3 regions of the Stappia sp. P2PMeth1 genome follow, and region 3 is predicted to be linked to each of the others. Evidence: predicted binding sites of a transcription regulator. Region 3 holds the regulator's gene; each other region holds the start of a gene.
What was found. The regulator PhoB, encoded in region 3, activates phosphate uptake and scavenging genes when phosphate is short. The targets are predictions, from matches to a motif close to TGTCATNNANCTGTCAT.
Positions count from the first base shown of each region.

Region 1 (9,570 bases), on a different contig from region 3:
CTCGTAGATCTTCGAGGACTGGTCGCCGTCGGTGACGATCAGCATGAAGGTGTTGTCGGTCTTGCGCGTCGGGTAGGTGACGGTGACGGTCACCGTCTCAGCGATCGGATCGTCAGAGCCTGAACGGGTGAGTTCGCCGATCAGGTTGAAGACCACCGAGAGCTTGCGGTTGTCGACCTTGGTGAAGACCTTTTTCCACTCGTCGGCGGTGAAGCGGCGCATGAAGCTGCTGACCGGCGTCGACCAGTCGATCACCGTGTCTTCCTGATAGGTCTGGTTGAACGAGGTGGTCGCGGAGACCGGGAACGGCCCCGTTGCCATGATCGCGGCGGCGGCCACCGTGTTGGCGACCTGGTTTTCCAGCGTCGTCCAGCCCCAGTCGCGCACCCGCTGGGCCAGTTCGTCGCTGCTGCCCGGCCCGAGCTCGACCTTGACCTCGCCGGCGCCCGACTGGCGCAGCACCTGTTTGACCTCCTGCAACACCTGCTTCTGGTTGCCCCAGGTGTCGCGGACGGTCTTGTACTTCTTCTCGTATTCGATGGCGGCCTCGGCGGTGTAGCTGACCGTCGCCTTGGCGCCGAGCAGCTTGGTCAGCACCTGCATCTCGTATTCGACGCGGAAGGGGGAGGCGCCGCCCTCGTCGCCGCTGAAGGCGTTCTTGAAGGTGTTGACCGCCTCCGCCGTCGGCAATTCGATCTGGAAGGCGGCGACATTGGTGCCGTAGAGCGTCGGCTCGATCGCCAGGACCTGGGTCTCGCCGGCAATGTCATAATAGAAAAAGGCGGTGCCGCCGACCCAGACGAATCCGCCCCAGGAAATGTCGGGACCGAGGATCTCTTCCGCCGCCCGCCGCGCTTCGAGCGGCTGCACCAGCTCCATCTCGAAGGTGCACAGGCCGGCGATGCCGCCGCCATTGGAGGTGTATTCGGTCAGGCCGAAGGCCGGAGCCCCGTCCAGAGTCCGCAACCGCGGCACCGGCACCATGTACCAGAGCTTGGGATCGTCGTGGTCCTGGTAGACATAGGTGACGCCGCTGGCGCCGTATTCGATCTCGCGAACGCTGGAGACGTCGAACATCACAGCCCTCCACAAAAAATTGCAATTAACGTCGATAACATCCTATGCGCGAATGTTCTCACTGCGCAGAGTTTCTTTCAATCGACAGAAGCTGCAGGGCTGATTGTATTTTCGACCTTTAATCGTACTTTCAATTCGAAAAGAAACTTACACTTCGAATGTAATTGTATAAGTTGCGTAGTTTTATTTAGTTATACGTAGATAAAGTCTCGACAAATTGCGCATCTCAAGAGGAAATGGCAAAAGTATCAGGCTGACGGCTGACCGATACGGCGGCGATGCGGAGCCGCGAGACAGGCGGCGGCCAGCATCAGGCCCGAGACCGTGGCGATCATGCCGGCGGCGCTGACCGCATGGGCCGAGCCGAGCCAGAGCGGTCCATAGCCGGCGAGCACATAGCCGAGCACCGCTGAGAGCGCCGCGAATCCGGTGCTCCAGGCCACCTGGTGCTCGAGCCGCTCGGTCATCAGCCGGGCGGTGGCCGGCGGGCAGATGAACATGGCGATGACGATGATCGAGCCGACCGCATCGAAGGCGGCGACGGCGGCCACTGCCGAGGCGGCGACCAGCGCCAGGCCGATCAGGCGGACCGGCAGGCCGAGCGTTGCGGCAAAGCCCTCGTCGAAGGTGGAGAGCTTCAGCGGCCGCCAGAACACCAGCATCAGCACGGTGATCAGGGCGGCGACCAGCGCGATGCGCGGCAGTTCCGGCGGCAGTGAGGCAAGGGCAACCGGATCCAGCAGCGAGCTCCAACCGGTGGCGTCGAACCAGATCAGGCTCTCCAGATTGCCCATCAGCGCGTGCTCGACATCGAGATGGACGCCGCTGGTGTCGCTCTGCTCCAGCAGCAGCACGCCGCCGGCGAACATCGCCGTGAACACGACGCCCATGGCCGCGCCCGGCTCGATGCGGCCGAGCCGGCGGATCGTCTCGATCAGCAGGACCGCGATCAGCGAGGCTCCGGCGGCGCCCAGCAGCATCGGCAGGCTGGCAAGGCTGCCGGTGACCAGGAAGGCGACGACGATGCCCGGCAGCACGACATGGCTGATCGCGTCGCCGATCAGCGCCTGCCGGCGCAGGATCAGGAAGTTGCCCGGCAGCGCGCAGGCGATCGCCGCGAGCACGCCGATCAGGATCGGGGTGAGCGAGAGCTGGACGAAGTCGGCGCCCATCATGCGTCCTCCCGGCGGTGCCGCGCCGCGGCGTCGGCCAGCAAGCGGTCGATCTCGGCGATCTCGTCACCCGTCATCACGGCCGCAATCGGGGTCAGCCCGTCATAGCGGTGGCTCAGCGGGTCGTCCCGGTGGATGCGGCGGGCGACCTCGAACCGGCGTTCGTCGAGCAGCGCGCGGGTCGCTTCGAGGCGCCCGGCTTCGGTCGGCACGCGGTCGGGTCGGATCAGCCCTTCGCGACGCAGAACCTTCAAGGTGAGCGGGTCGAAGATCGGCTCGCCGCGGGCCAGCGACAGCAGGCCCTGACGGCGATGCAGACGCAACTGGAACCGGCGGTGGCGGATGGCGGCGGCCAGAACGCCGCGCCCCGGCGCCAGCAGCAGCGAGACGAGAAACAGCGAGAAGGCGACGAGCACGATGATCGGGCCGGTCGGCAGGCCGGGCGCGGCGGCCGACATCGCGGCGCCGACATAGCCGGACAGGCCGCCGATGGCGCCGGCGATCAGCACCACATGGTCGGTGCGCTCGCTCCACAGGCGGGCTGCGACCGGCGGCACGATCAGCAGGGCGACCACCAGCACGAGGCCGACGATCTTCAGCCCCGCGACGGTAACGGCCAGCACCAGCAGCATCATGGCAAGGTCGATGCGGCGAGTGTTCAGTCCGAGGGCGGCGGCAAAGCCCGGATCGAAGGAGACCAGCGTCATCGGCCGGCGCAAGGCCACGAGAGCGAGAACGGCAAGGACGCCGCCAAGCGCGATCACCACCGCGTCCTGGTAGAGCATGCCGGCAGTGGAGCCGAGCAGGAACCCTTCGAGCCCGGCCTGCCGCCCCTGCGACAGGGTCTGGATCACCGTCAGCAGGACGATGCCGAAGCCGAAGAAGACCGAGAGAACCGCGCCGATCGCGGTGTCCTCGGCAAGGCGGGTGTGGCGGGTGATCCACTCGACGCACAGAAGACCAAGGCCGGCCGACAGGGCCGAGCCGGCCAGGAGGCCGACGAGGCTGCGGCCGTCGAGGCCGAAGGCGACCATGACCAGGAAGGCGATACCGACACCGGGCAGCGTCGCATGGGCGATGGCATCGCTGAGCAGGGCGCGCTTGCGCAGAAACAGGAAGGTGCCGCCGGCACCCGCAGCAATGCCGAGCAGGCTGGCGCCGATGGCGACAAGGCCCGCATTGTAGCCGGCCTGCAGCAGCAGTGCTGACAGAAACGCCTCGATCGGGGAGCCCGGCACCGGCATCAGCCCTGCTCCGACAGCCGCAACTGGTCGATATGGGCGGAGGCGAGCCGGCCGCCATAGGTCGCCTGCAGGTTCTCCGCCGTGAAGGCGGTGGCGACCGGCCCTTCGGCAATGCGGCGGGTGTTGATCAGAAGGACCCGGTCGAAATAGGCGGTGACGGTGGCGAGGTCGTGATGGACGCAGACGACGGTGCGCGCCTCCGCCTTAAGTGCCTTGAGAACATCGATAATTGCCTTCTCGGTCGCGGCGTCGACACCGGCGAAGGGCTCGTCGAGCAGGTAGAGGTCCGCGTCCTGGGCCAGCGCGCGGGCGAGGAAGACGCGCTGCTGCTGGCCGCCGGAAAGCTGGCCGATCTGACGGTCGGCGAAATCGGTCATGCCGACGCGGGCGAGGCAGGCGAGCGCGCGCTCGCGGTGGCTGGCGCGCACGAAGCCGAGCAGCCCGAGCTCGCGATAGAGCCCCATCAGGACGACGTCGATGACGCGGGTCGGGAAGTCCCAATCGACCGAGGCGCGCTGCGGCACATAGGCAACCCTTGCGCGGGCCCGCTCCAGCGGCGCGCCGAAGACGGTGACCGTGCCCGACAGGCGCGGCACGATGCCGAGCGCGGCCTTGAGCAGGGTCGACTTGCCGGCGCCGTTGGGGCCGACGATGGCGATGAGGCTGTCGCGCGGGAAGGTGGCGTCGACGGAAAACACCGCCGGGCTCTCGCCATAGGAGACGGTGATCGCCCGCAGGGCCATCGCCGCCCGCGCCGCTTCGGCGCGCGCCTCGGCCTCCGCCTCCCGGTCCGCCACCAGTTCGATCCTGTCGCGCGCCTGCATCGCCGTCACGCTCCTCAGCTTCCCGCCGCCAGCCGGCCGGCCATGCCGCGCTCCGGCGCATCGCCGCCGAGAGCGCGCGAGATCACGGTGGCGTTGTGATCGATCATGCCAGGGTAGGTGCCTTCATAGGCGCCTTCCGGGCCCATTGCATCCGAGAAGAGCTCGCCGCCGATGGCGACGGTGTGGCCCTTCGCCGCGGCGCCCTCGATCAGCGCGCGGATCGAGCGGTCTGAGACCGAGCTTTCGACGAAAACCGCGCCGATCCGCCGGTCCACCAGGATGTCGACCAGTTCGGCGACGCGCTGCAGGCCGGCCTCGCTCTGGGTCGAGATGCCCTGGATGCCGAGCACCTCGAAGCCCTGGGCGCGGCCGAAATAGCTGAAGGCGTCGTGCGCCGTCACCAGAACCCGCGCGGTTTCGGGCACGCTGGCAAAGACCGTGTCGGAATAGGCGGCGACCTGCTCCAACTCGTCAAGATAGGCTTTTGCATTGACCGAAAAGGCTTTTTCCGCCTCCGGCCGGGCGGCGACAAGCGCCTCGCGCACCGCCTCGACGACGCGCGACCACAGGCGCGGGTCCATCCAGACATGGGGGTCGACCTTGTCGGCATAGTCGAAATGAGAGATCAGCAGCTCGCGCGGCAGGCTCTCGGCCACCGCGACGACCGGCTTGCGGGCGCCGAGCTCCTTGAGAAAGCCTTCCATCTGCGCCTCAAGGTAGAGGCCGTGCCAGAGAACGAGGTCGGCGCGGGCCATGGCGGCGATGTCGGAGCGGGTCTGGCGGTAGGCATGCGGGTCGACGCCCGCCCCCATCAGCGCGCGCACCTCGACATGATCGCCGCCGATCCGCCGCGCCGCATCGGCGATCATGCCGGTGGTAACCACGACCGACAGCGGCCGCGCCGCCTGCGAGGCCTCGGCCCGGACCTGGCCCGGCGCGAGGGCCGCGAGCGCCAGCAGCATCAAGCCCGCCGCCAGGGCGATCCGTCGAAGCCCGGTGATAGATCCCGTTCGCATGCGCTGTATCCTTTCGTGTCTCCCGGTCCGGCAGTGCCGGCGGCGGGGATGTCCCGTTGTTTTGAATGATTATGAGAACCATTTGCAACTTGTCAATGCAATTGCGAATGATTTGCAAAATCAGGAGCGGGACGATGCGCGCTCCGCGGGCGGCGGGGATAAGAGCGAGCGCGGCGTCGGGGACAAGAGCGGGCGCGGCGCAGGGGCGAGGCAGGGGCGGAGGCAGGCGCGGGGCAGGGGCGACGCAGGCGCGGCGCAGGGGCGGCGCAGGGGCGGCGCAGGCGCGAGGCAGGCGCGGGACAGGGTTGGAGCAGGGGGCGGAGGCTTGCAGAATTTTGCGAGATTTTTGCAAAATTTTGAGAAATTTTGAGAATCGGCCTCTCAAACTCTCTCAATCGTCGCAAAAAACGGCGCGCCGCTTGTCGCAGCGCGCCGGAGCTTGTCGTCCGGCCCCCGAAACGGGGACAGGGCGGGAATAAGGGCGATCCGGGACGGCCTCAGCCGACCGGCGCGTTGTCCGCCCGCTTGACCGCGACGATGCTGGAGCGGCCGAGCGTGCCCTCGCCGTCCGGGAAGGGCGAGGCGGGATGCTGGATGCCGACGAACATGGTGCGCCGGTCGGCCGACCAGGTGAGGCCGGTCACTTCCGATCCGTGCGGGCCGGTCAGGAAGCGCTCGATGCGGCCCGTCGCCGGGTCGCCGGCCAGCATCTGGTTGTTGCCGTGACCGGCGAAGTCGCCGGCGTTGTCGTCGTCGCCGTCGGTCTGGATCCACAGCAGGCCGGTCGTGTCGAACATCATGCCATCGGGTGCGTTGAACATGTTGCCGTCATGGATGTTCGGCGAGCCGGCATAGGCGTCCTGATGGACGGTCGGATTGCCGGCCATGACGAAGAGGTCCCAGGTGAAGCCGGTGGCGGCGTGATCGTCGCCGGCCGGATACCAGCGGACGATCTGACCATACTGGTTCTCGGCGCGCGGGTTCGGTCCGCCGACCGGGGTGTCGTCGCCGCCGGCATTCGGCTTGACGCCGCGGCGCGTGTTGTTGGTGAGCGCGCAATAGGCCTCCGCCGCCACCGGGTTGACCGCGACCCATTCCGGCCGGTCCATGGTGGTGGCGCCGACCTTGGAGGCGGCGACGCGGGTGAAGATGGCGATCTCGGCCGCCGACATGCCGGTCGCCTCCGGGGTCAGCGCGACCCACTCGCCGCTGCCGTCGTCGGCGAAGCGGGCGACGAAGAGCGTGCCCTCGTCGAGCAGGGTCGAGGTGTCGCCGCCCGGCGTGTAGATGCCGGCGGACACGAACTTGTAGAGGAACTCGCCGCGCTCGTCGTCGCCCATATAGACGACGACGCGGCCGTCGCGGGTCAGAACCGTCGCCGCGTTCTCGTGCTTGAAGCGGCCGAGGGCGGTGCGCTTGACCGGCACGGAAGACGGGTCGGACGGATCGATCTCGACGACATAGCCGGCGCGGTGCGGCTCGTTCGGGTTCTTCGAGATGTCGAAGCGCGGGTCGAACTTCTCGTAGGAATAGACGCTCTTGGCGCCGATGCCGTAGCGCTTGAAGTGCTCGGGCAGGGCGACGGCCTCGTCGGTCGAGCCGAAATAGCCGTTGAAGTTCTCCTCGCAGGTCAGATAGGTGCCCCAGGGGGTGCGGCCCGAGCCGCAATTGTTGAAGGTGCCGAGCGAGGCGGTGCCGGTCGGATCGGCTTCGGTCTTCAACAGGTCGTGGCCGGCGGCCGGACCCGACAGGCGCATTTGCGTGTTGTGGTCGATGCGCCGGTTGAGCGGGCTGTCGACGACGATGCGCCAGCCGTCCTCGCCTTCCGCCACTTCCATGACGGTGACGCCCTGCAGGTTCTGCAGCTTGCGCACGTCCTCAGCACTCGCCGGCGTGCCGCCGTCATTGTTCGGCAGGTTGAGCTTCGGGTTGACGTATTCGTGGTTGACCGCGATCACCTGGCGGCCGCCGATGGTGAAGAGTTCCATGCCGTCGGTGTTTTCGCCGAAGACACGGTCGGAGGTGGCGGCGTCGCCGCCGGTCGCGTGGTCGAACTCCGCGGCGTCGGAAAACAGCGGGTCGCCCCAGCGCGCCAGCACCTGCCAGGTGTAGCCCTCCGGCACATGCACGGTGGCGTCGGTGGCGATCGGAATGGCGGCGAAGGCAAAGCGCGAGGCGGCGGCCTCGGCGGAGACGGACGACAGCAGGCCGGTCACGCCGGTGCCAAGGCCCATGGCGGCGGCGCCGGAGCCATAGACGAGGAGGCCGAGCAGGCCGCGGCGGGACAGCGCGCTGTCGACCACCTGGTCGAAGCCGGTCGTCTGCGGGGAGGGCCTGCGGGCCTCGTCGAATGCGTCGAAGGAGAAGCCTTCGAAATCAACGTCCTGTTCGGTCTTGCGATCCATGCTGGGACTCCTTTGCTGGCATTCTTTACTGGTGGGGGGCCATGCTGGCTGGAGGCAGGCCGCGTGTGGCGGCCTGTGCTGGACCATAGCGGCGCTGCAACTCATGTGTGTGACGACGGCCGTTCTCCCGGCTGTCGCTCTGGTGGGGTGTGGCAGCAAGGATGCGGGGATTTTTCAACATGCAGAACCTCTCTTTGTGCAGATGAGAGGATTTTTGCGTGAAGTTAACGTAATAATACTTTTAAATTTAAGGCAGTAATGGTAGTATAATTTTGTTTCATGAATGAATTCTGATCTGCCTGCGCGGACAAAAAGCGGATTGCAAGCAAATGGCCATGATGGAGATGATGGAGCCCGAACCCGAGGCGGAGACCCTCACCCTGGGCTATGCGGAGATCGTCTATACGGGGGTCTCCCTCGCGGAGGTCGGGGACGCATATGCCGAGCAGGCCTCGCGGGAGATCGCGGAGAAGATCAATGACGCTCTTCACGCGGTCCTCGATGCGGGCCTCGGCTTCAGCATTTCGGGATACGATGTCGCCCTTGAAGGGCTGACCCTCGACTTCAGCGACGTGCGCGCGGGCAGCATCATCGCGCGGTTCAAGATGGTCGGAACGGTCCTCGTCACGTCCTACACTCTCATCGCCGGCTACCCCTCCTTCAAGGAGGCGGTGCCGATGATCGCGGAAGATGTCGGCAAGGCCATCCAGTATATCCTCGACCGCGAGCCCGATCCCGACCGGCGGGCGCTGAACCCGGAGCATTTCACCCTCTATTTCCGCGATGAAGACGAATTGCTGCTGGAGATTTCCGAGAAAACGGAAAGCTGACGCGGTTTTCCGACGGCCGCAGGGGCTCTCCCCCTTAGCCCCTGTCCCGGCCGCTCGATCCCTTCCGCCAAACCTGTGTGACGGTGCCGCCAGGCGGATCGGGACGGGCTGTCAACGGCGTGTCACAGACCGCCCCTAACACGGGTTCCGCGTATCCGCGACCGATCGCGGTCAGGAGAGGGGAACCCATGACACTCCGTACACTTGCAGGCTTCGCAGCAGCCCTTCTCGCCTCCACGGCGATGGCCGGCGCCGAGCAGAATTTCAACCGCATCGCCACCTTCCCGGTGATCGCCAACATGGCGCCGGGCGAGGATCTGGCCCGCGAAACCTCGGCCGAGATCATCTCCGCCTCGGAAGACGGGATGACCCTGGTCTATAGCGACAGCCCGCTCGGGGTGATCGGCCTGATCGACATCACCGACCCGCGCGCGCCCAAGCCGCTCGGCAATATCGACGTGGGCGGCGAGCCGACCACCGCCGTCTTCGTCGGCAACATGGTCTTCGCCGGCGTCAACACGTCCGAAAGCTATGCCAATCCCTCCGGCAAGCTGGTGACCATCGACCCGGCCAGCAAGGCGATCGTCGCCGAATGCGACCTCGGCGGCCAGCCCGATTCCGTCGCCAAGGCGCCGGACGGCAGCTTCCTGGCGGTGGCGATCGAGAACGAGCGCGACGAGAAGCTGGGCGATGGCGGCCTGCCGCAGATGCCGGCGGGCTTCGTCGTCAAGCTGCCGGTCAGCGACGGCGCGGTGGACTGCGCGGCGCTGCAGGTGATCGACATGACCGGCCTTGCCGAGATCGCTCCGGAAGATCCGGAGCCGGAATTCGTCGACATCAACGAGGCCGGCGAGATCGTCGTCACGCTGCAGGAAAACAACCACATCGTCATCATCGGCGCGGACGGCACGGTGGTGTCGCATTTTTCGGCCGGCGAGGTGACGCTGGAGGGCGTCGACACCCGCCGCAACGGCGCGCTGGAGTTCACCGGCAGCAAGGGCC
Region 1 covers NZ_FYAW01000031.1:40,617-50,186, forward strand. The annotation lists gene P2PM1_RS19625 (hypothetical protein) at 1-1,077, opposite strand, end outside; gene P2PM1_RS19630 (metal ABC transporter permease) at 1,326-2,252, opposite strand; gene P2PM1_RS19635 (metal ABC transporter permease) at 2,249-3,493, opposite strand; gene P2PM1_RS19640 (metal ABC transporter ATP-binding protein) at 3,493-4,317, opposite strand; gene P2PM1_RS19645 (metal ABC transporter solute-binding protein, Zn/Mn family) at 4,332-5,333, opposite strand; gene P2PM1_RS19650 (PhoX family phosphatase) at 5,831-7,738, opposite strand; gene P2PM1_RS19655 (hypothetical protein) at 8,074-8,568, shown strand; gene P2PM1_RS19660 (esterase-like activity of phytase family protein) at 8,757-9,570, shown strand, end outside.
Region 1: a site for PhoB is predicted at 8,678-8,694, ahead of P2PM1_RS19660 (esterase-like activity of phytase family protein). Genes of this name have one in related genera too.

Region 2 (9,570 bases), on a different contig from region 3:
TCGGCCATTTCGGGTTTCCGCGGCTGGAACTGGTCGGCGCCGCGATCGGCTCGGTGATCACCTCGACGGTGACCTTCCTGCTGCTGGTGGCCTATGTGCTGCGCCAGCCGCATCTGCGGCGCTATGGCGTGTTCGGGCGGATCTGGCGGTCGGACTGGCCGAAGCTCCTGGAGATCGTCAAGCTCGGCTGGCCGATCGCGGTGACGCTCCTGGTCGAGGTGGCGCTGTTTTCCGGCACGTCGGTGATGATGGGCTGGATCGGCACCATCGACCTTGCGGCGCACGGGATCGCCACCCAGTTCGCCTCGATCGCCTTCATGGTGCCGATCGGCATCGGCCAGGCGGCGATGATCCGCATCGGCCTGGCGGCCGGGCGCGGCGACCGCAAGGCGGTCGGGCGGGCCGGCTGGACCGGCTTCAACCTCGGCATGGCCTTCATGAGCACGAGCGCCATCGTCTTCCTGCTGATCCCCGAGACGCTGGTCGGCCTGTTCCTCGACTTCGGCAATCCGGATGCGGCAAGCGTCCATGCCATCGGCATCAGTTTCCTGGCGGTGGCGGCGCTGTTCCAGGTCTTCGACGGGGCGCAGGTGATCGGCGGCAGCCTGTTGCGCGGCCTGTCGGACACCAAGGTGCCGATGATCATGGCGGTGGCCGGCTATTGGGGCGTCGGCATGGTCGGCGCCTATGTGCTCGGCTTCCCGCTCGGCTTCGGCGGCATCGGCATCTGGATCGGGCTGGCGGCGGGCCTTGCCTTCGTCGCCGTGCTCGTCATGTGGCGCTTCGCGCTGCGCGAGCGGATCGGCCTGATCTGAGGCGGCCTGATCTGAGGCGGCCTGGTCTGAGGCGTTCTGGTCTGCGGTGATCCGGTCCGGGTCGCCGGCTCAGGCCTTGAGCGGGCGGATGCGGTTGACATGGCCCATCTTGCGCCCCGGCCGGCTCTCCGTCTTGCCGTAGAGATGCAGCGAGGCGCCGGCCTCGCTGAGGATGTCGGCCCAGCGGTCCGCCTCCTCGCCGATCAGGTTCTCCATGACCACGTCGGAATGGCGCTCGGCGCTGCCGAGCGGCCAGCCGGCGACGGCGCGCACATGCTGCTCGAACTGCGAGACCTGGCAGGCGTCCTGGGTCCAGTGGCCGGAATTGTGCACGCGCGGAGCGATCTCGTTGACGACGAGGCGCGGGCCCTTTGCTCCCTCCGGCAGCACGAACATCTCGACGCCGATGACGCCGACATAGTCGAGCCGCTCGCAGATCGTCTCCGCCATGTGGCGGGCCTCGGCCGCCAGCTCGGGGGCAAGGGCCGCCGGTACGGTCGAGGTCTTGAGGATATGGTCGCGGTGGACGTTCTCGGCGACGTCATAGGCGCGCAAGGTGCCGTCGAGGCCGCGCGCGGCGATCACCGAGACCTCGCGCTCGAAGGGCACGAAGGCTTCCATGATGGCGGCCTGGCGGCCGAGCCGGGTGAAGGCATCGCGCGCTTCCGCCGCCGAGCGCAGCAGGATCTGGCCCTTGCCGTCATAGCCGAGGCGCCGGGTCTTGAGGATGCCTGTGCCACCGGCCTCATGCAGCGCGGCGACCGCCTCCTCGTCGCTGTCGACGCGCCAGAAGCCGGCGACCGGAATGCCAGCGGTCTGCAGGAAGCTCTTTTCCTCCAGCCGGTCCTGCGAGACCGCAAGGGCGCGCGGCCCCGGGCGCACCGGCACGCGGGCGGCCAGATGGCTGGCGGTCGGGCCGGGGACGTTCTCGAACTCGTAGGTAACGACATCGACCGAGGCAGCGAAGATGTCGAGCGCGGCAACATCGTCATAGCCGGCGATGGTGTGGGTCTGGGCGACCTCGAAGGCGGGGCTCGCCGGATCGGGACAGAAGATATGGGTCTTGAGGCCGAGCGGGGCGGCGGCAAGGGCGATCATGCGACCGAGCTGGCCGCCGCCGAGAATGCCGATCGTATCTCCCGGCAGCAACGGCCGGTCGCCGGTCTTCATCATCTGCCCGTGCCCTTCCTGGTCAAGCGTCGTCGGACGGGTGCTCGGCGACCGCCTCGGATTGGCGCCGGCGCCAGTCGTCGAGCCGAGCGGCGAGGGCGGTGTCCGTGAGGGCCAGAACGGCGGCGGCGAGCAGGGCGGCGTTGACCGCGCCGGCCTTGCCGATTGCAAGGGTGCCGACCGGAATGCCGGCCGGCATCTGGACGATGGACAGCAGGCTGTCCTCGCCCTTCAGCGTGCGGGACTCGATCGGCACGCCGAACACGGGAAGCGGCGTCATCGAAGCGGTCATGCCGGGCAGGTGGGCGGCACCGCCGGCGCCGGCGATCACCACCTTGAAGCCGGCCTCGCGGGCGCCGGTCGCAAAATCGTAGAGCCGCTGGGGGGTTCGGTGGGCCGAGACGATGCGCGCCTCATGCGAGACGCCGAGTGCCGCCAGCGTGTCGGCCGCATGTTTCATGGTCGGCCAGTCGGACTGACTGCCCATGATGATGGCCACTTGCGGATTTGCCTCGCCCATGCGCGCCCCTGCCTGAGGTTGCTGTTGCCGGCCGTGCCGGAAGGCCCCGCACTATAGGCAGAGCCGGGCGGTGCGCAAGGGCCTTGCGGCACGGCGCCGGAGAGCCGTCAGGGCCGGTCAGGCGATGATGTCGGGAAGCAGGCGATCCTCGAGCGTGGTGATGCGGTCCTTGAGCGCGAGCTTCTTTTTCTTCAGGCGCTGAAGCTGCAGCGCGTCGGCGCGGCCGGTCTCCACCATGGCGCCGATGGCCATGTCGAGGTCCCGGTGTTCCTGGCGCAGGCGCGCCAGCTCGATGCGCACCGTCTTGTCGTCGAAGTCGCCGTCCATGCCCGCATCCATGCCTCTACTCCAGACTTTCGGCGCAAACGCCCACCCGACCGGCGGAAGGTGCAAGGCGGATCGCCCGACCTTCGCAAAGCCGATCATCTTCAACGCCCCGGAACGCTTGGACAGGGTCCTCCCGAAGGCCAAAACGCTTCCGCCGACAGGATACCGCGATGGCGGCCCGGGCGGTAGACCCGTTGAACATCGCGGCGACGCGCGGCGGCCGTGGACAGGGTGTCGCAGGCGGCGGCCGGAGGGCCGCGGACGGGCGGATCCGCCGGAGAAAACGCTCCGTAAACCCTGCGCTAACGGCAATCGCGCAATCGGGGCAAGGACCTTCGGAAGCGTTCGACAGGGCTTGCAGGCTGTGTCACACTGATGTCGTCAAACGCGAATAGGCAAGGAGGTTATCCATGTCCCTTCAGTCGCATCTGGTCGAGTTGAAGAAACGTCACTCGGATCTTGAGCGAAAACTGGAAGAGGCGATGCGCCATCCGAGCACGGACTCGCTGGAGATCGCCAGCCTGAAGCGCCAGAAACTTCAGCTCAAGGACCAGATCGAGCGGCTTCGCTCCGGCTCTACCCTGCACTGAAGATCCTGCATTGACACGGGAAGGGGCCGCAAGGCCCCTTCGACCACAGCAGAAGCCGCGGCCTTGCCGCGGCTTCTGTGTTTTCGCGGCCCAGACTGTCGGGGTGTCATGGCGCACGGACCTGTCGGCGCGCAGGTGGGCGGCCCCAAACACGCCTCAGAAGTGCAAGGCGCGCCACTCGGGCCGGGCCAGTTCGCCGTCGCCATTTTCATCGGCGAGGCCGAAACGGGCCTTGGCGCCGGACAGGAACTCGTCGAGGCTCAGCGTCCCGTCGCCGTTCGTGTCCATGGGCGCAAAGCGCGCCTCCTTCTCCTCCTGCCGGCGTGCCTGCATCGCGGTGTTGCCGCCCTGCTGGGAACCCATCCGGAGCGCCATGTATTCGTCCATGGTCAGCTTGCCGTCGCCGTCGCTGTCCATCGCATGGAAGACGTCCTCGGCGTGGGTCAGCATCTCCTGCAGCGAGACGCTGCCATTGCCGTCCGTGTCCATGGCTTCCATCCGGGTGGCCATGCCGCCGCCCCCCATGCCCTGACCCATCCCCTGCTGTGCCAGCGCGGCCCCGCTGACCAGGGTTGCGGCAAGCGTGAGGCCTGCCAACGTGCGGCGAAGATGTGTCATGTCCTGCTCCCCGGCACCCGTGGGCGCCGTTTATTTCATGTCTTCGAACGTTGAGATCTTACTCCGAAACGCGCAAGGCGACGGGGCGGCGCGCTGTCGCAGGCGTGCCCGCCGCTTGCGGCCGGAGCGCGGTGCTCACACCTCCTTCGCCATCTCGCGCAGCACGAATTTCTGGATCTTGCCGGTCGAGGTCTTCGGCAGTTCGGTGAAGACCACATGGCGGGGCACCTTGTAGCGGGCGAGCCGCTGGCGGCAGAACTCGACGATCTCATCCGCCGTCACCTGCGCGCCGGGGCGCAGCTCGACAAAGGCGCAAGGGGTCTCGCCCCATTTCTCGTCCGGCCGTGCGACCACGGCGGCGGCCATCACCTCGGGATGCTTGAACAGCACGTCCTCCACCTCGATGGAGGAGATGTTCTCGCCGCCGGAGATGATGATGTCCTTGGAGCGGTCCTTGAGCTGGATATAGCCGTCCTCATGCATGACGCCGAGATCGCCGGAATGGAACCAGCCGCCGGCAAAGGCCTCCGCCGTCGCGGCCGGGTTCTTGAGATAGCCCTTCATCACCACATTGCCGCGGAACATCACCTCGCCGAGGGTCTCGCCGTCGGCCGGGACGGGTTGCATGGTCTGGGGATCGAGCACCGCGAGATCCTCCAGCGCCACATAGCGCACGCCCTGGCGTGCTTTCAGCGCCGCCTGCTCGGCCGGGGTGCGGGCATCCCACTCGCGCTTCCAGTCGTTGACGACGGCGGGGCCGTAGACCTCGGTCAGGCCGTAGAGATGGGTGACGTTGAAGCCGGCCTCCTTCATCGCCGCAAGCACGGCCTCGGGCGGGGGAGCGGCGGCGGTGAAGAACTCGACGATGCGCCCGGCAAGGTCGCGCTTGTCCTCCTCCGGCGCGTTGAGCACCGTCGACATGACGATGGGCGCGCCGCACAGATGGGTGACGCCTTCGTCCGCGAGCGCGTCCCAGATCTGCTTGGCGCGGACCCAGCGCAGGCAGACATGGGTGCCGGCGACCAGCGACAGCGACCAGGGGAAGCACCAGCCGTTGCAGTGGAACATCGGCAGGGTCCACAGATAGACCGGATGCCGGGCCATCGAGGCGGTCAGGACATTGGCCTGCGCCAGCAGATAGGCGCCGCGATGGTGGTAGACGACGCCCTTCGGATTGCCGGTGGTGCCGGAGGTGTAGTTGAGCGAGATCGCGTCCCATTCGTCGGCCGGCAGTTGCCAGGCGAAGTCCGGATCGCCGGAGGCGACGAACGCCTCGTAGTCGATCTCGCCGAGCAATTCGCCGGCTTGCGGAAACTGCGGGTCGTCATAGTCGATGACCAGCGGGGCGACCTTTGCCAGCGCCAGCGCCTCCTTCATCACCGGGGCGAATTCCCGGTCGGTGATGACGACCTTGCTTTCCGCGTGGTCGAGCTGGAAGGCGAGGATGGCGGCGTCGAGCCGGGTGTTGAGCGAATGCAGCACGGCGCCGGTCATCGGCACGCCGTAATGGGCCTCGAGCATCGGCGGGGTGTTGGAGAGCATCACCGTCACCGTGTCGTTCTTGCCGATGCCCCTGGCGGCGAGCGCCGAGGCGAGCCTGCGGCTGCGGGCGTAGAACTCGGCATAGGAGACGCGCTGGCGCCCATGCACGATGGCGGTCTGGTCGGGGAAGACGGCGGCGGCCCTCGCCAGGAAGCTCAGCGGCGACAGCGGTGTGTAGTTCGCCTCGACCTTGTCGAGATCGCGCGTGAAGGGGGTGCCGTTGTCGGCCATTCGTTCCTCCGGATATGCCCTGTCAGCCGGCGCTTTCTCCCCGCCGTTCCCGGCATCAAAGCGGCAAAGCCCCGTTCGATCAACTGCGTTCGGCGGCCTGCGCGATCAGGCGAGGAGGGCGCTCGCCCCATCCCACAAGAGCTTGAGGCCGATGACGCCGACGGCGAGATAGGTGATGCGGTAGAACAGCGCCGGCTGCACCCGGCGCACCAGCCAGACGCCGGCAAGGGTCGCCAGCGGGGCGAGCGGCAGCAGCACGGCGGAGGTCGCAAGGTTCGCCGCGTCGAACTGGCCGAGCGCGGCATAGGGCACCAGCTTGATCGCGTTCATCGTGGTGAAGAACAGCACGGTGGTGCCGGCGAAGCGGATCGGGTCGAGCCGCAGCGGCAGCATGTAGATCTGGTAGGGCGGGCCGCCGGTATGGCTGACGAAGCTGGTGAAGCCGGCGATCGAGCCCCAGAACCGCCCGGCCCAGGGGCGTTGCGGCTTCGCTTCGCCCATCCGGGCGCCGCCGCGCAGATAGTCGAGCGTGAAGAGCACCGCGACCAGGCCGACCAGCAGGCGGACATGGGCATCGCTGACATGGGCAGCGGTGAGATAGCCGATGCCGATGCCCAGGATCGCCGGCGGCAGCAGGATGCGCAGGCTCGCCCCGTCATATTTGCCGCGATAGGCGATCAGCCCGGCCATGTCCATGACGACGAGGATCGGCAGCATGATGCCGGCGGCCTGCACCGGCGGAATGACGAGGCTCATCATCGGCACGCCGAGCAGCGACAGCGGCCCGCCGAAGCCGCCCTTGGCCAGCCCGACCAGGATCACCGCCGGGATGGCGAAGGCATAGAACAGGGGATCGGAAACGGGATGCACGGGGGTCTTTACCGACAGGAGGCTGGCACCGAATCGACGCCCTGGCCAATCTATACGGGGGAGCAGGGCGCTGTCATGTTGCAGGACGGCCCGCCTAAGCAAACTTCCCATTCGCCGAATGTATAGGGTGGCAAGGCTTGCCTTTCCGTGCCCCGTCGCGGCAGATACGCTGAACCGCGTTGCGGAAGGCCGGGTTTCGACAGGCCGAATTTCCATAGGGAGGACAAGCCGATGACCAGCCGTTACCACGAGGTCTACGAGGCGTGGGCGCGCGATCCGGAAGGCTTCTGGGCGAAGGCCGCCGCCGAGATCGACTGGATGAAGCCCTGGGACACGGTCTTCGATCCCTCGCTTGGCGGCTATGGCCAGTGGTTTGCCGGCGCGGAATGCAACACCTGCTACAACTGCCTCGACCGGCATGTGGAGCGCGACCGCCCCGGCCAGCCGGCGATCATCTATGACAGCCCGATCACCGGGGCTCAGGCCGTCTTCACCTATGAGGAGACGCTGGAGCGGGTCAACGCCATGGCCGCGGTGCTGGCCGATCACGGCATCGGCAAGGGCGACCGCGTCATCCTCTACATGCCGATGATCCCCGAGGCGGTGATGGCGATGCTGGCCTGCGCCAGGCTCGGCGCGGTGCACTCGGTCGTCTTCGGCGGCTTTGCCGCGCGCGAACTCGCCACCCGCATCGACGATGCGACGCCCAAGGCGATCATCGCCGCCTCCTGCGGCATCGAGCCGGGCCGGGTGGTCGCTTACAAGCCGCTGCTGGACGCGGCGATCGAGATGTCCCGGCACAAGCCGGAGGCCTGTTTCGTGCTGCAGCGGGTGCAGGCCGAGGCGGCGCTCGACGGCGCGCGCGACCATGATTTCGGCGCCCTCACCGCCGATGCGCTGGCGCAGGGCCGCAAGGTCGCCTGCGTGCCGGTCAAGGCGACGGATCCGCTCTATATCCTTTACACGTCCGGCACGACGGGCCAGCCCAAGGGCGTGGTGCGCGACACTGGCGGCCACATGGTGGCGCTGAAATGGACGATGGCGAACCACTATGGCGTGGCGCCGGGCGAAGTGTTCTGGGCGGCCTCCGATGTCGGCTGGGTCGTCGGCCATTCCTACATCGTCTATGCGCCGCTGCTGCAGGGCGCGACGACGGTCGTCTTCGAGGGCAAGCCGATCGGCACGCCGGATGCCGGCGTGTTCTGGCGGGTGATTTCCGAGCACAACGTGGTGAGCCTGTTCACCGCGCCGACCGCCTTCCGCGCGATCAAGAAGGAAGATCCGGAGGGCAAGCTGATCGCCGACTACGATCTCGGCTCCTTCCGCACCCTGTTCCTGGCCGGCGAGCGGGCCGATCCGGACACCATCGCCTGGGCGGAGGACAAGCTCGGCGTGCCGGTCATCGACCACTGGTGGCAGACGGAAACGGGCTGGCCGATCGTCGGCAATCCGGTCGGGCTCGGCATGCTGCCGGTCAAGCACGGCTCGCCGACGGTTCCCATGCCCGGCTACGACGTGCAGGTGGTGGACGATGCCGGCCACCCGGTCGCCACCGGCGCGCTGGGCAATGTGGTGGTGAAGCTGCCGCTGCCGCCGGGCTGCCTGCCGACGCTGTGGAACGCGCCGGAGCGCTTCCACGCCAGTTATCTCGAAGAGTTCCCCGGCTACTACAAGACGGCCGATGCCGGCCTGATGGACGAGGACGGCTATCTCTTCATCATGGCGCGCACCGACGACATCATCAATGTCGCCGGCCACCGGCTGTCGACGGGGGCGATGGAGGAGGTGCTGGCGAGCCACCGGGACGTCGCCGAATGCGCGGTGATCGGCATTGCCGACCAGCTCAAGGGCCAGTCGCCCTGCGGCTTCGTGGTGCTGAAGGCCGGCGTCGACCGGCCGCATGCGGAGATCGAGAAGGAACTGGTCGCCCTGGTGCGCGAGCGGATCGGCCCGGTCGCCGCCTTCAAGCTGGCGATCACCGTGGAGCGGCTGCCGAAGACCCGCTCGGGCAAGATCCTGCGCGCCACCATGCGGCAGGTCGCCGACGGGGCGGAGTACCGGATGCCGGCGACGATCGACGATCCGGCGATCATCGACGAGATCGCCGCGGCGCTGAAGGAACGCGGCCTGCCGGTCGGCGGCTGAGGCCGCCGCTGCGGAAGGTGCCACGGCCCGCTGCTTCCCCAGCGCTTTCAGGCTGTCGCATCGACAGGGGCGGCGCTGCGTCCTATGTTCGCGCGCGGACGGCCCATCGCCCGCGCGGGCGGCCTGTCCCGGAATTGCGTGAACAGACAGCAGCGAGGAACTCCGTGTCCCTGGAAAACAAGGTTGCCATCGTCACCGGCGGAGCCGGCGGTATCGGCCTGGCGATCGCGCGCCGCTTTCTCGCCGACGGTGCCAAGGTGGTCATCGCCGATGTGGACGATGCGCGCGGCGAGGCGGCCGAGGCGGAGCTGAAGACCCTCGGCGAGTTGCGCTATGTCCATTGCAACGTCGCGGAGAAGCTCGACGTCCGCAACCTGGTGGCGGCGACGCTGGACGCCTTCGGCGACATCGACATCCTGGTCAACAATGCGGGCATCGTCGCCGGCGGCGACTTCCTCGAGATCGAGGAGGCGGATTTCGACCGCGTGTTGTCGGTCAACCTGAAGGGCGCGTTCCTGTGCAGCCAGGCGGTCGCCCGTCACATGGTCGACAAGGTGGCGGCGGGCGGCGAGCCGGGCGTCATCATCAACATGTCGTCGGTGAACGCGGTCTTCGCCATCGCCGACCAGGTGCCCTATTCGATCTCCAAGGGCGGCATGAACCAGCTCACCAAGGTCGCGGCGCTGGCGCTGGCGCCGCATGGCATCCGCGTCAACGGCATCGGCCCCGGCTCGATCATGAC
Region 2 covers NZ_FYAW01000007.1:3,509-13,078, forward strand. The annotation lists gene P2PM1_RS01740 (MATE family efflux transporter) at 1-815, shown strand, start outside; gene P2PM1_RS01745 (5-(carboxyamino)imidazole ribonucleotide synthase) at 885-1,985, opposite strand; gene purE (5-(carboxyamino)imidazole ribonucleotide mutase) at 2,008-2,505, opposite strand; gene P2PM1_RS01755 (YdcH family protein) at 2,623-2,844, opposite strand; gene P2PM1_RS01760 (YdcH family protein) at 3,243-3,422, shown strand; gene P2PM1_RS01765 (EF-hand domain-containing protein) at 3,579-4,040, opposite strand; gene P2PM1_RS01770 (acyl-CoA synthetase) at 4,176-5,813, opposite strand; gene P2PM1_RS01775 (sulfite exporter TauE/SafE family protein) at 5,919-6,683, opposite strand; gene P2PM1_RS01780 (propionyl-CoA synthetase) at 6,915-8,828, shown strand; gene P2PM1_RS01785 (SDR family NAD(P)-dependent oxidoreductase) at 8,993-9,570, shown strand, end outside.
Region 2: a site for PhoB is predicted at 3,198-3,214, ahead of P2PM1_RS01760 (YdcH family protein). Genes of this name have one in related genera too.

Region 3 (9,570 bases):
GGAGCGCCGCAAGTTCCTCCAGACCTTCACGCCGAACGCGCAGTTCCTCATTCGCGACCGGGTCGTTGCGGATCCTTCGCTGATCGGGCGGACCGTGGCCTTCACCGTGCCGCTGGCCGATCCCTTCGACCAACTGGCAAAGGGCGAGGTCGACCGCTCCCTGCCCGAAAGCCGGCGGCGGGTCGACGACACGCAGATCGGCTGGTTTGACGAACTGAGCGCCCGCGGTGTGATCAGCCAGCCCTTCAACTGGGGCCTGTTCTTCAACGCCGACAGCCGGTTCCCTGAGCTTGCCGGCCTTGCGGGAGCCATCTCCGGCTCGTTCTGGGCGCTTCTCGTCTGCTTCCTGCTGTCGTTCCCGGCCGGTATCGCGGCGGCGATCTACCTTGAGGAATTCGCCCCGAAGAACCGCGTGACGGACTTCATTGAGGTGAACATCAACAATCTCGCAGCCGTGCCCTCGGTGGTTTTCGGTCTCCTTGGTCTTGCGGTCTTCCTGGGGGTTTTCGGCTTGCCGCGCTCGGCGCCGCTGGTCGGTGGCATGGTGCTTGCGTTGATGACCTTGCCGACGATCATCATCGTCACGCGGGCTTCGCTGAAGTCGGTCCCCTCGTCGATCCGCGAGGCCGCGCTCGGTATCGGCGCGTCCAAGCATGAGGCGATCCTGCACCACATCCTGCCGCTGTCGATGCCGACCATTCTGACCGGCACGATCATCGGCCTCGCCCAGGCGCTGGGCGAGACGGCACCCTTGCTGCTGATCGGCATGAACGCCTTCATCACCTCGCCGACCACCGGTGTGCTCGAAGCCTCCACCGCCCTGCCGACGCAGATCTTCATCTGGGCCGACAGCCCCGAGCGCGGCTTCGTTGCCCGCACTTCGGCGGCGATCCTGGTGCTGCTCGGCTTCCTGATCACGATGAACGCAATCGCAATCTTCCTCCGGCAGCGCTTTGAGCGGCGCTGGTGAGCGGGCCTCGAAAGGAAATGACCATGTCCATGGAAACGATGGAAGCCCCGGTGACGGGGTCCGCGGCAGCGGCGCGCATGACCACGCCGGAAGGTGTCGCAGTGAAGATGCGCGGCAAGGACGTGCGGGTGTTCTACGGCGAGAAGCAGGCGCTTTTCGATGTCAATCTCGACATCCGCGAGCGGCATGTGACGGCGCTGATCGGGCCGTCCGGCTGCGGCAAGTCGACCTTCCTGCGCTGCCTCAACCGGATGAACGACACGATCGACATCTGCCGCGTCGAGGGTCTGATCTCGCTCGACCAGCGGGACATCTACGATCCGTCGATCGACGTGGTCGAACTGCGCGCCCGGGTCGGGATGGTGTTCCAGAAGCCGAACCCTTTCCCGAAGTCGATCTACGAGAACATCGCCTACGGGCCGCGCATCCACGGCTTGACCCGCAACAAGGCGGAGCTTGACGAGGTGGTGGCCGTGTCCTTGCAGAAGGCCGGCCTGTGGAACGAGGTGAAGGACCGTCTCGACGAACCGGGCACCGGCCTGTCCGGCGGCCAGCAGCAGCGCCTGTGCATCGCCCGCGCCATCGCGGTCAGCCCCGAGGTCATCCTGATGGACGAGCCCTGTTCGGCGCTCGATCCCATCGCCACCGCCAAGGTGGAGGAACTGATCGACGAGTTGCGCGAGAACTACACGATCGTCATCGTCACCCACTCCATGCAGCAGGCCGCCCGCGTGTCGCAGCGCACGGCCTTCTTCCACCTCGGCAATCTCGTCGAGGAAGGGGCGACGAACGACATCTTCACCAGCCCCCGGGACAAGCGCACCCAGGACTACATCACCGGCCGCTTCGGCTAATCTGGATCTGGTCGAGAACGGGCGGGAGGCTGCGTCCTATGCGGCGCACCCCGCCGGGTGGGGCGACCGCCGCCCCGGATGGAGACGAGACATGAGCGAACATACCGTATCCTCCTTCGACGAGGAACTGAAGGAGATCGCCGGCCGCGTGTCGGAGATGGGCGGCCTTGCCGAGGTCATGCTGAGCGATGCCGTGTCGGCGCTGGTGCGCATGGACAAGGACCTCGCCCGCCGGGTCATCGGCCAGGACAAGCGGGTCGACGTCCTGCAGTTCGAGATCGAGGAGCAGGCGATCCTGATCATCGCCCGCCGCCAGCCGGTCGCCAGCGACCTGCGCGACGTCATCTCGGCGATGCGCATCTCCAACGACCTGGAGCGCGTCGGCGATCTTGCCAAGAACATCGCCAAGCGTGTCATCGCCATCGAGGGGACCTTCGATTCCAAGAAGTTCGCCCTCGGCGTCGAGCACATGACCGAACTGGCCCAGGCGCAGTTGAAGGACGTGCTGGACGCCTATGCCAGCCGCGACAGCGAGGCGGCGGCCGCGGTGCGCGACCGTGACGACGAGGTCGACGCGCTCTACACCTCGATCTTCCGCGAACTCCTCACCTATATGATGGAGGATCCGCGCCAGATTTCGGTCTGCGCCCATCTGCTGTTCTGCGCCAAGAACATCGAGCGGATCGGCGATCACGCCACCAACATCGCCGAGAACGTCATCTACATGTCGACTGGCGTTCTGCCGACCGACGAGCGCCAGAAGGTCGACGAGACCGGCGTCGAAACCGACATCGTGCCCTGACGCGGCTGCGATCGAGACTTGCGCGGGCGATCGGATCGCCCGCTGCTGCTGACAACGAAAGCCGGCAAGGCGGTGCGAGTGAAAAGCCGCACCAAGGCCTTCCGGCCGGGTCGATAGGACAAGGGTAAACATCATGCCGAAGGTCCTGATAGTGGAGGACGAAGAGCCTCTCATCATGATGCTGCGCTACAATCTCGAGGCCGAGGGCTACACGGTCGAGACCTGCATGCGCGGCGACGAGGCCGACCTGCTGCTGCGCGAAAGCCAGCCGGACCTGCTGCTTCTCGACTGGATGTTGCCGGGCCTGTCCGGCATCGAACTGTGCCGCCGTCTGCGCTCGCGCGCCGAGACCGAGCGCCTGCCGGTGATCATGCTCACCGCCCGCGGCGAGGAGCAGGAGCGCATCCGGGGCCTTGCCACCGGCGCCGACGACTATGTGGTCAAGCCGTTCTCGATCCCCGAGCTGATGGCGCGGGTACGCGCCATGCTGCGCCGGGCAAAGCCCGAGGTCGTGTCCTCGCTGCTGCGCGCCGGTGATCTGGAACTCGACCGCGAGACCCACCGGGTGCGCCGCTCCGGCCGCGAGGTTCATCTCGGCCCGACCGAGTTCCGACTGCTTGAATTCCTGATGACCTCGCCCGGCCGCGTCTTCTCGCGCGAACAACTGCTCGACGGGGTCTGGGGCCACGATGTCTATGTCGACGAGCGGACGGTCGACGTCCATGTCGGCCGCCTGCGCAAGGCTATCAATCGCGGCAAGGTGCAGGACCCGATCCGCACCGTGCGTGGTGCCGGCTACGCCTTCAACGACCAGTTCGCCGTCGCCTCCTGAGGCGGGCCACCGATATGGAAGGAGCCGGAGTGCCTGGCACGGCGCTCCGGCGATCCCCGTCGCGGACGCTCCACCGATGCAGACGCGAAAAGGCCCGCCGCGGAAACCGCTGGCGGGCCTTTCTCGTCAGAGCCGCCCCCTGGAGGGGGACGCTGCCTCAGCCGTTGGCGACGTTGCGGTCGCGGCGGCGATCGCTCGCCGGCTGATAGGCGATGCGGCAGTGATAGGGGCAGTAGGGCACGCCCGGGTTCGACGGGTGGCCGCAGAAGTAGAAGTCTTCCTTGGTGGGGTCGCCGATCGGCCATTTGCAGGTCCGCTCGGTCAGCGTCAGGATCGTTGCCCGCTTGGCGATCGGCACCAGTTCGGCGACGGGCTTGGCTTCCGGCGCGGGGGCGGCCACCGGCGCGGCCTCGATCTTCAGCGCGGTGGCGCCGATGGTCTGCGGTGCGGACGGGGCGCCGCCGCCCTGCTGCTGCGCCGCCGACGCGGCCGCCTCCTCGGCGCCGCTCCGGGCCGGCTTGCTGCGTGCCTTCTGGGCGGCCGCCGGCGCCTTGGCACGGCCTGACAGGCCGAGGCGATGCACCTTGCCGATCACCGCATTGCGGGTGACGCCGCCGAGCTCCGCTGCGATCTGGCTGGCGCTCAGTCCATCGGTCCAGAGCTTCTTGAGAAGGTCGACGCGTTCGCTTGTCCAGGACATGCGCTCAACTCCGTGTTGGATCGGGCCCCGACATCTGGTTAATAAAAGGTTATCGGCACACCGTAAGGGGCGCCCCGCTCATCGCCGGATTTTGAGGCTATTGTGAGTCGGATACACGAGATGTCGTATTTCTTGACTGGGAAGCTACAATATGCCGGCTTTCCGGTTCAAGGTGAGGGGGCGATTCACCTGGGGATTGATCCGGTTTTCCCCAGAAAAGGCCGCTTTCGGCCGCGTTGCGGGTGCGCATGCCGCCCGCCAATTCCGTTGACTTTTCCGCGTCCGCGCGGTGTATAACGGGGCTTCCTCGCCGTGCCGCCTCTCGTGGGCGGCATAATTGCTTTCGGGAGCGCCGTCCGCATCCTTCGCAGCCCTTTGCGGCAGCGGGAGGGCAGCGGTTCGCAAGGCATCGCGCGGGGCTCGGGGCGGGTTCGCCCGCCAAGGCATCTCGCCGGTCGATGGGACCGGTCAATGGGAGCAGGAAGGACATGGAAGGCTCATCTCTCTATCAGACCTACAGCCGCGCGAACCTGGAGTTCGTGCGTGGCGAGGGTGTGTGGCTGGAGACTTCCGATGGCCGACGCTTTCTCGATTGCGCCGCCGGCATTGCCGTCAACTCGCTCGGCCATTCCCATTCCGGTCTCGTCAAGGCATTGAAGGACCAGGCCGACAAGCTCTGGCACGTGTCCAACGTCTATGCCATCGAGGGCCAGGAGACGTTCGCGCGCAAGCTGACGCAGGCGACCTTCGCCGACCGCGTGTTCTGCACCAATTCCGGCGCCGAGGCGCTGGAATGCGCGATCAAGACGGCGCGGCGCTACTTCTATGCGAAGGGCGAGCCGGAGCGGATCGACATCATCACCTTCGAGGGCGCCTTCCATGGCCGCACGCTGGCGACCATCGCCGCCGGCGGCCAGGAGAAGTATCTGGAAGGCTTCGGCCCCAAGGCGCCGGGCTTCATCCAGGTGCCGTTCGGCGACCATGAGGCGCTGCTCGCCGCCATCGGCGACACCACCGCCGGCCTGTTGATCGAACCGATCCAGGGCGAGGGCGGCGTACGTCCCGTGCCGACCGAGTACCTGCGCGAGATGCGCCGCCTGTGCGACGAGCACGGCATCCTGCTGATCCTCGACGAGGTGCAGACCGGCGTCGGGCGTACCGGCAAGCTCTTTGCCCATGAATGGGCCGGCATCACGCCGGACATCATGGCGGTTGCCAAGGGCATCGGCGGCGGGTTCCCGCTCGGCGCCTGCCTTGCGACCGAGGAAGCGGCCTCCGGCATGAAGCCGGGCACCCACGGCACCACCTATGGCGGCAATCCGCTGGCCATGGCCGTGGGCAATGCGGTGCTCGACGTGGTGCTGGCCGACGGCTTCCTTGAGAGCGTGCAGAAGAAGGGCCTGCTGCTGAAGCAGAAGCTGGCTGCCGTTGTCGACGGCCATCCGGCGATCTTCGAGGAGATCCGTGGCAAGGGCCTCATGCTCGGCCTCAAGTGCCGGGTCACCAATACCGAGTTGCTGTCGCATTTCCGCGAGGCCGGCGTTCTGGCCGTGGGCGCGGGCGACAATGTCCTGCGCATCATGCCGCCGCTGACCATCACCGAGGCGGAGATCGAGGAGGCGGTGGCCCGCATCGACCGGGCCGCCGGCGCCATGGAAGCCGGGCTCGAACGGGGAGCGGCAGAGTGATGACCATCCAGCCGCGCCACTTCCTCGACCTCACCGACGTCGACGCCAGCGAGCTGCGCTTCATCCTCGACGGCAGCCGCCGCATCAAGCAGGCGCGCGGTCCCGTGCGTGTGTCCGGCGGCGGGCCGCTCGCCGGCCGCGTGCTGGCCATGGTGTTCGAGCAGCCCTCGACCCGCACCCGCATCTCCTTCGATGTCGGCATGCGCGAGCTTGGCGGCGAGACGTTGATGCTCACCGGCGCAGAGATGCAGCTCGGCCGCGGCGAGACGATCGCCGACACCGCGCGCGTGCTGTCGCGCTATGTCGACGCCATCATGATCCGCATCCTTGACCATGATGCGCTGACGGAACTCGCCGAATACGCCACCGTCCCGGTGATCAACGGCCTGACCAAGCGCACCCATCCCTGCCAGATCATGGCGGACGTGCTGACCTTCGAGGAGAAGAAGGGCAAGATCGCCGGGCGCAGCGTCGCCTGGACCGGCGACAGCAACAACGTTCTGGCCTCCTGGGTGCATGCGGCGACGAAGCTCGACTTCGCCCTCAACATCGCCACCCCGTCGGAGCTGGCGCCGCCGGCCGACCTCATCGCCGCCGCCCGCAAGGCGGGAGCAGAGATCCGCATCACCGACGATCCGTTCGAGGCGGTGAAGGGTGTCGACTGCGTCGTCACCGACTGCTGGGTCTCCATGGGCGACGACGACGGCGATCGCCACAATCTGCTGCGCCCCTACCAGGTCAACGACCGTCTGATGGCGGAAGCCGACCGGGACGCCATTTTCATGCATTGCCTGCCTGCCCATCGCGGCGAGGAGGTGACGTCGCAGGTGATGGACGGCCCGCAGTCCGTCGTCTTCGACGAGGCGGAAAACCGGCTCCATGCACAAAAGGGCATCCTCGCCTGGTGTCTTGGGGCCCTGCAGAACGCATAGGACCGACATGAGCGTTCAGGACGAACTGGAACGGCTGGGCGTCACCCCGGCCGGGCGCGACGCCGTGCTTCCCTTCGCTGTGGAGCCGCTGGACGTGCGCGGCCGCGCCGTGATGCTCGGCCCGGTGCTGGACCGCATCCTGGAGCGCCATGCCTATCCGGCATCGGTCTCGCGCCTGCTCGGCGAGGCGGCGACGCTCGTCGCCCTGCTTGGCACCTCGCTGAAGTTCGACGGCCGCTTCACCCTGCAGACCACCACCGACGGCCCGGTTTCCATGCTGGTCGTCGATTTCCAGACGCCAGACGGCTTGCGCGCCTGCGCCCAGTTCGACGCGGAGGCAGTGGCGGCGGCGGAGGCGGCCGGGCGCACCGACACGCCCTCGCTGCTCGGCCATGGCCATCTCGCCATGACGGTCGATCAGGGCGCCGCGATGAATCGCTATCAGGGCATCGTCGCGCTGGACGGCATCACGCTGGAGGAGGTGGCGCATCGCTACTTCGCCCAGTCGGAGCAGATCCCGACCGTGGTGCGCCTTGCCGTCGGCGAGGTTCTCGACCGCCGGGCCGGCGACAAGCCCCGCCACTCCTGGCTGGCCGGCGGCGTGCTGGCCCAGTTCCTGCCCGAGGCGCCGGAGCGCATGCGCCAGGCCGACCTGCCGCCGGGCGATGCGCCGGAGGGCGCGATGGAACACGAGTTCGAGGAAGACGACGCCTGGCGCGAGGCCCGCGCCCTGGTCGAGACCCTGCGCGACGACGAACTCGGCGATCCGGATATGACCGCCGAGCGGCTGCTGTTCCGCCTGTTCCACGAGCGCGGTGTGCGCGTCTTCGCGCCGCAGCCGCTCGCCGACCGCTGCCGCTGCTCCGACGAACGCATCCGGGCCATGCTCAAGGGATTCACCCTGGAGGAGCGCGACGACATGACCGTCGGCGGTCGCATCGAGGTGACCTGCCGCTTCTGCAACACCCGCTACGACTACAGCCCCGGCGAGTTCTGAGCTCTCGCGTCAGTCGTCCTTGGGCACGGTCTGAGTGCCCGACGCCAGATCGGCAGTACCGGAGCCGACATCGGGCGTGCCCGACCCCACGTCCGGCGTGCCGGATCCGATATCGGGCGTGCCGGAACCGATGTCGGGTGTGCCGCTCGCCGGTGGCGGCGGGGGAGGAGGCGGCGGATCCGGGTAAAGGATGGGATCGGGACCGACCGGATTCATCCAGCCGAGCGCGACTTCCGGTACGGATGTATCAGTGATCACGGGCGGCGTGCTTGTGTCCGGGTTGTCGGGTTCGTTTTCGGGCTGGGACGTCATGACTGGCTGAACTCCCTGCTGCAGATCCCCTTAAGATTGCGGGATCAGCGTGGCACACCTCGAACGGGCGGGTGTTGACGTACATCAAGCCGGCCTGCCGTCATTGGCGGAAACGGAGCGAAAATCGCGCTCTCCTGTCGCCGTCTGTGGCAGGAGTCGCCCTGGGCACAATTTGATACACTCTTCATCTTGCAAGCGCGTTGCGCCGCTAGAATAGTTCGCACCTGCGGTATTTGCGTCCGCGAAGCAATCCAGTCCGCGCCGGAATGCCTATAGGGCATGAGGACGCGCGCAAGAGAGCATTCGAGTGGAAAAGAGTGTCATGCTGAAATCGGTCGACGAGGCGAACCGCACTCCCAGGGGCGAGGTGGCGTTCGAGCGCCCGGCAGACCGCCCCCGCTCGGCACGCCGCACCGGCATCCTGGCCGTCAAGCTTGCGTTGCAGGCGGCCATCGCGCTGGCGATCCTGCTGGCCGCCTATGTCGGCATGAACCGGCTGATTCTCGCCAAGGACCCGGTACCGGTGCGCCCGGCCCGGGAGACCTCCTATATCGTCCAGACCATGCCGGTGGAGGTGCGTGACCACGCGCCGATGCTCTCCCTCTATGGCGAGGTGACGGCGGCACGCACCGCCGAATTGCGCGCCCTGGTGGCGGGCGAGATCGTCCGCGTCAACCCGGCGCTGGAGGCCGGCGCCATCATTTCCGCCGGCGAGGAACTCGTCGCCGTCGATCCCTTCCAGTACCAGGGCGCGGTCACCGAGGCGCGCGCCAATCTTGCCGAGGCCCGCGCCGCCCTTGTCGAGGCGCGGGGCCGCGTTTCCACCGAGGAAGGCAATGTCGAGCGCGCCCGCGAGCAGCTCGAATTCGCCGAGCGTGACCTGCAGCGGGCCGAGCAGTTGATGGGCTCGGGCGCCGTCACCGAGCGCGCCGTCGACGAGCGCCGCCTGCTGGTGTCCCAGCGCGGCCAGGCGCTCGAGCAGCGCCGCTATGCGCTGGATGTCGAGAAGGCCCGCGTCGAGCAGCAGCAGGCCGCCATCGAGCGCCTGCAATGGCGCCTGTCGCAGGCCGAGAAACACCTTGCCGACACCGTGCTGAAGGCACCCTTCGACGCCGTGGTGCGCTCCGAGAATGCCGCGATCGGCCGGCTCGTCGGCGTCAACGACGTGGTCGCGACCCTTTATGCGCGCGACGCGCTGGAGGTTCGCTTCACTCTCTCCGACAATCAGTATGGCCGCATCCTGGCCGACAGCGGCACCGTCGTCGGCCGTCCCGTCGAGGTGCTGTGGTATATCGGTGGCGAGCCGGTCGCCTATCGCGGCGAGATCCGCCGGGTCGGCGCCGAGGTGGCGCTGGCGCGCGGCGGCATCGACGTCTACGCCAGCGTCGCGGTGGAGGAGGGGCAGCCGGCGCTGCGGCCCGGCGCCTTCGTCGAGCTGCGCCTTGCCGACCGCACCTATCCGGCCTCGGCCCGCATTCCCGAA
Region 3 covers NZ_FYAW01000010.1:68,316-77,885, reverse strand. The annotation lists gene pstA (phosphate ABC transporter permease PstA) at 1-970, shown strand, start outside; gene pstB (phosphate ABC transporter ATP-binding protein PstB) at 1,048-1,824, shown strand; gene phoU (phosphate signaling complex protein PhoU) at 1,916-2,626, shown strand; gene phoB (phosphate regulon transcriptional regulator PhoB) at 2,760-3,458, shown strand; gene P2PM1_RS05515 (GcrA family cell cycle regulator) at 3,616-4,158, opposite strand; gene P2PM1_RS05510 (aspartate aminotransferase family protein) at 4,647-5,846, shown strand; gene argF (ornithine carbamoyltransferase) at 5,846-6,778, shown strand; gene P2PM1_RS05500 (Hsp33 family molecular chaperone) at 6,786-7,775, shown strand; gene P2PM1_RS05495 (hypothetical protein) at 7,785-8,087, opposite strand; gene P2PM1_RS05490 (efflux RND transporter periplasmic adaptor subunit) at 8,395-9,570, shown strand, end outside.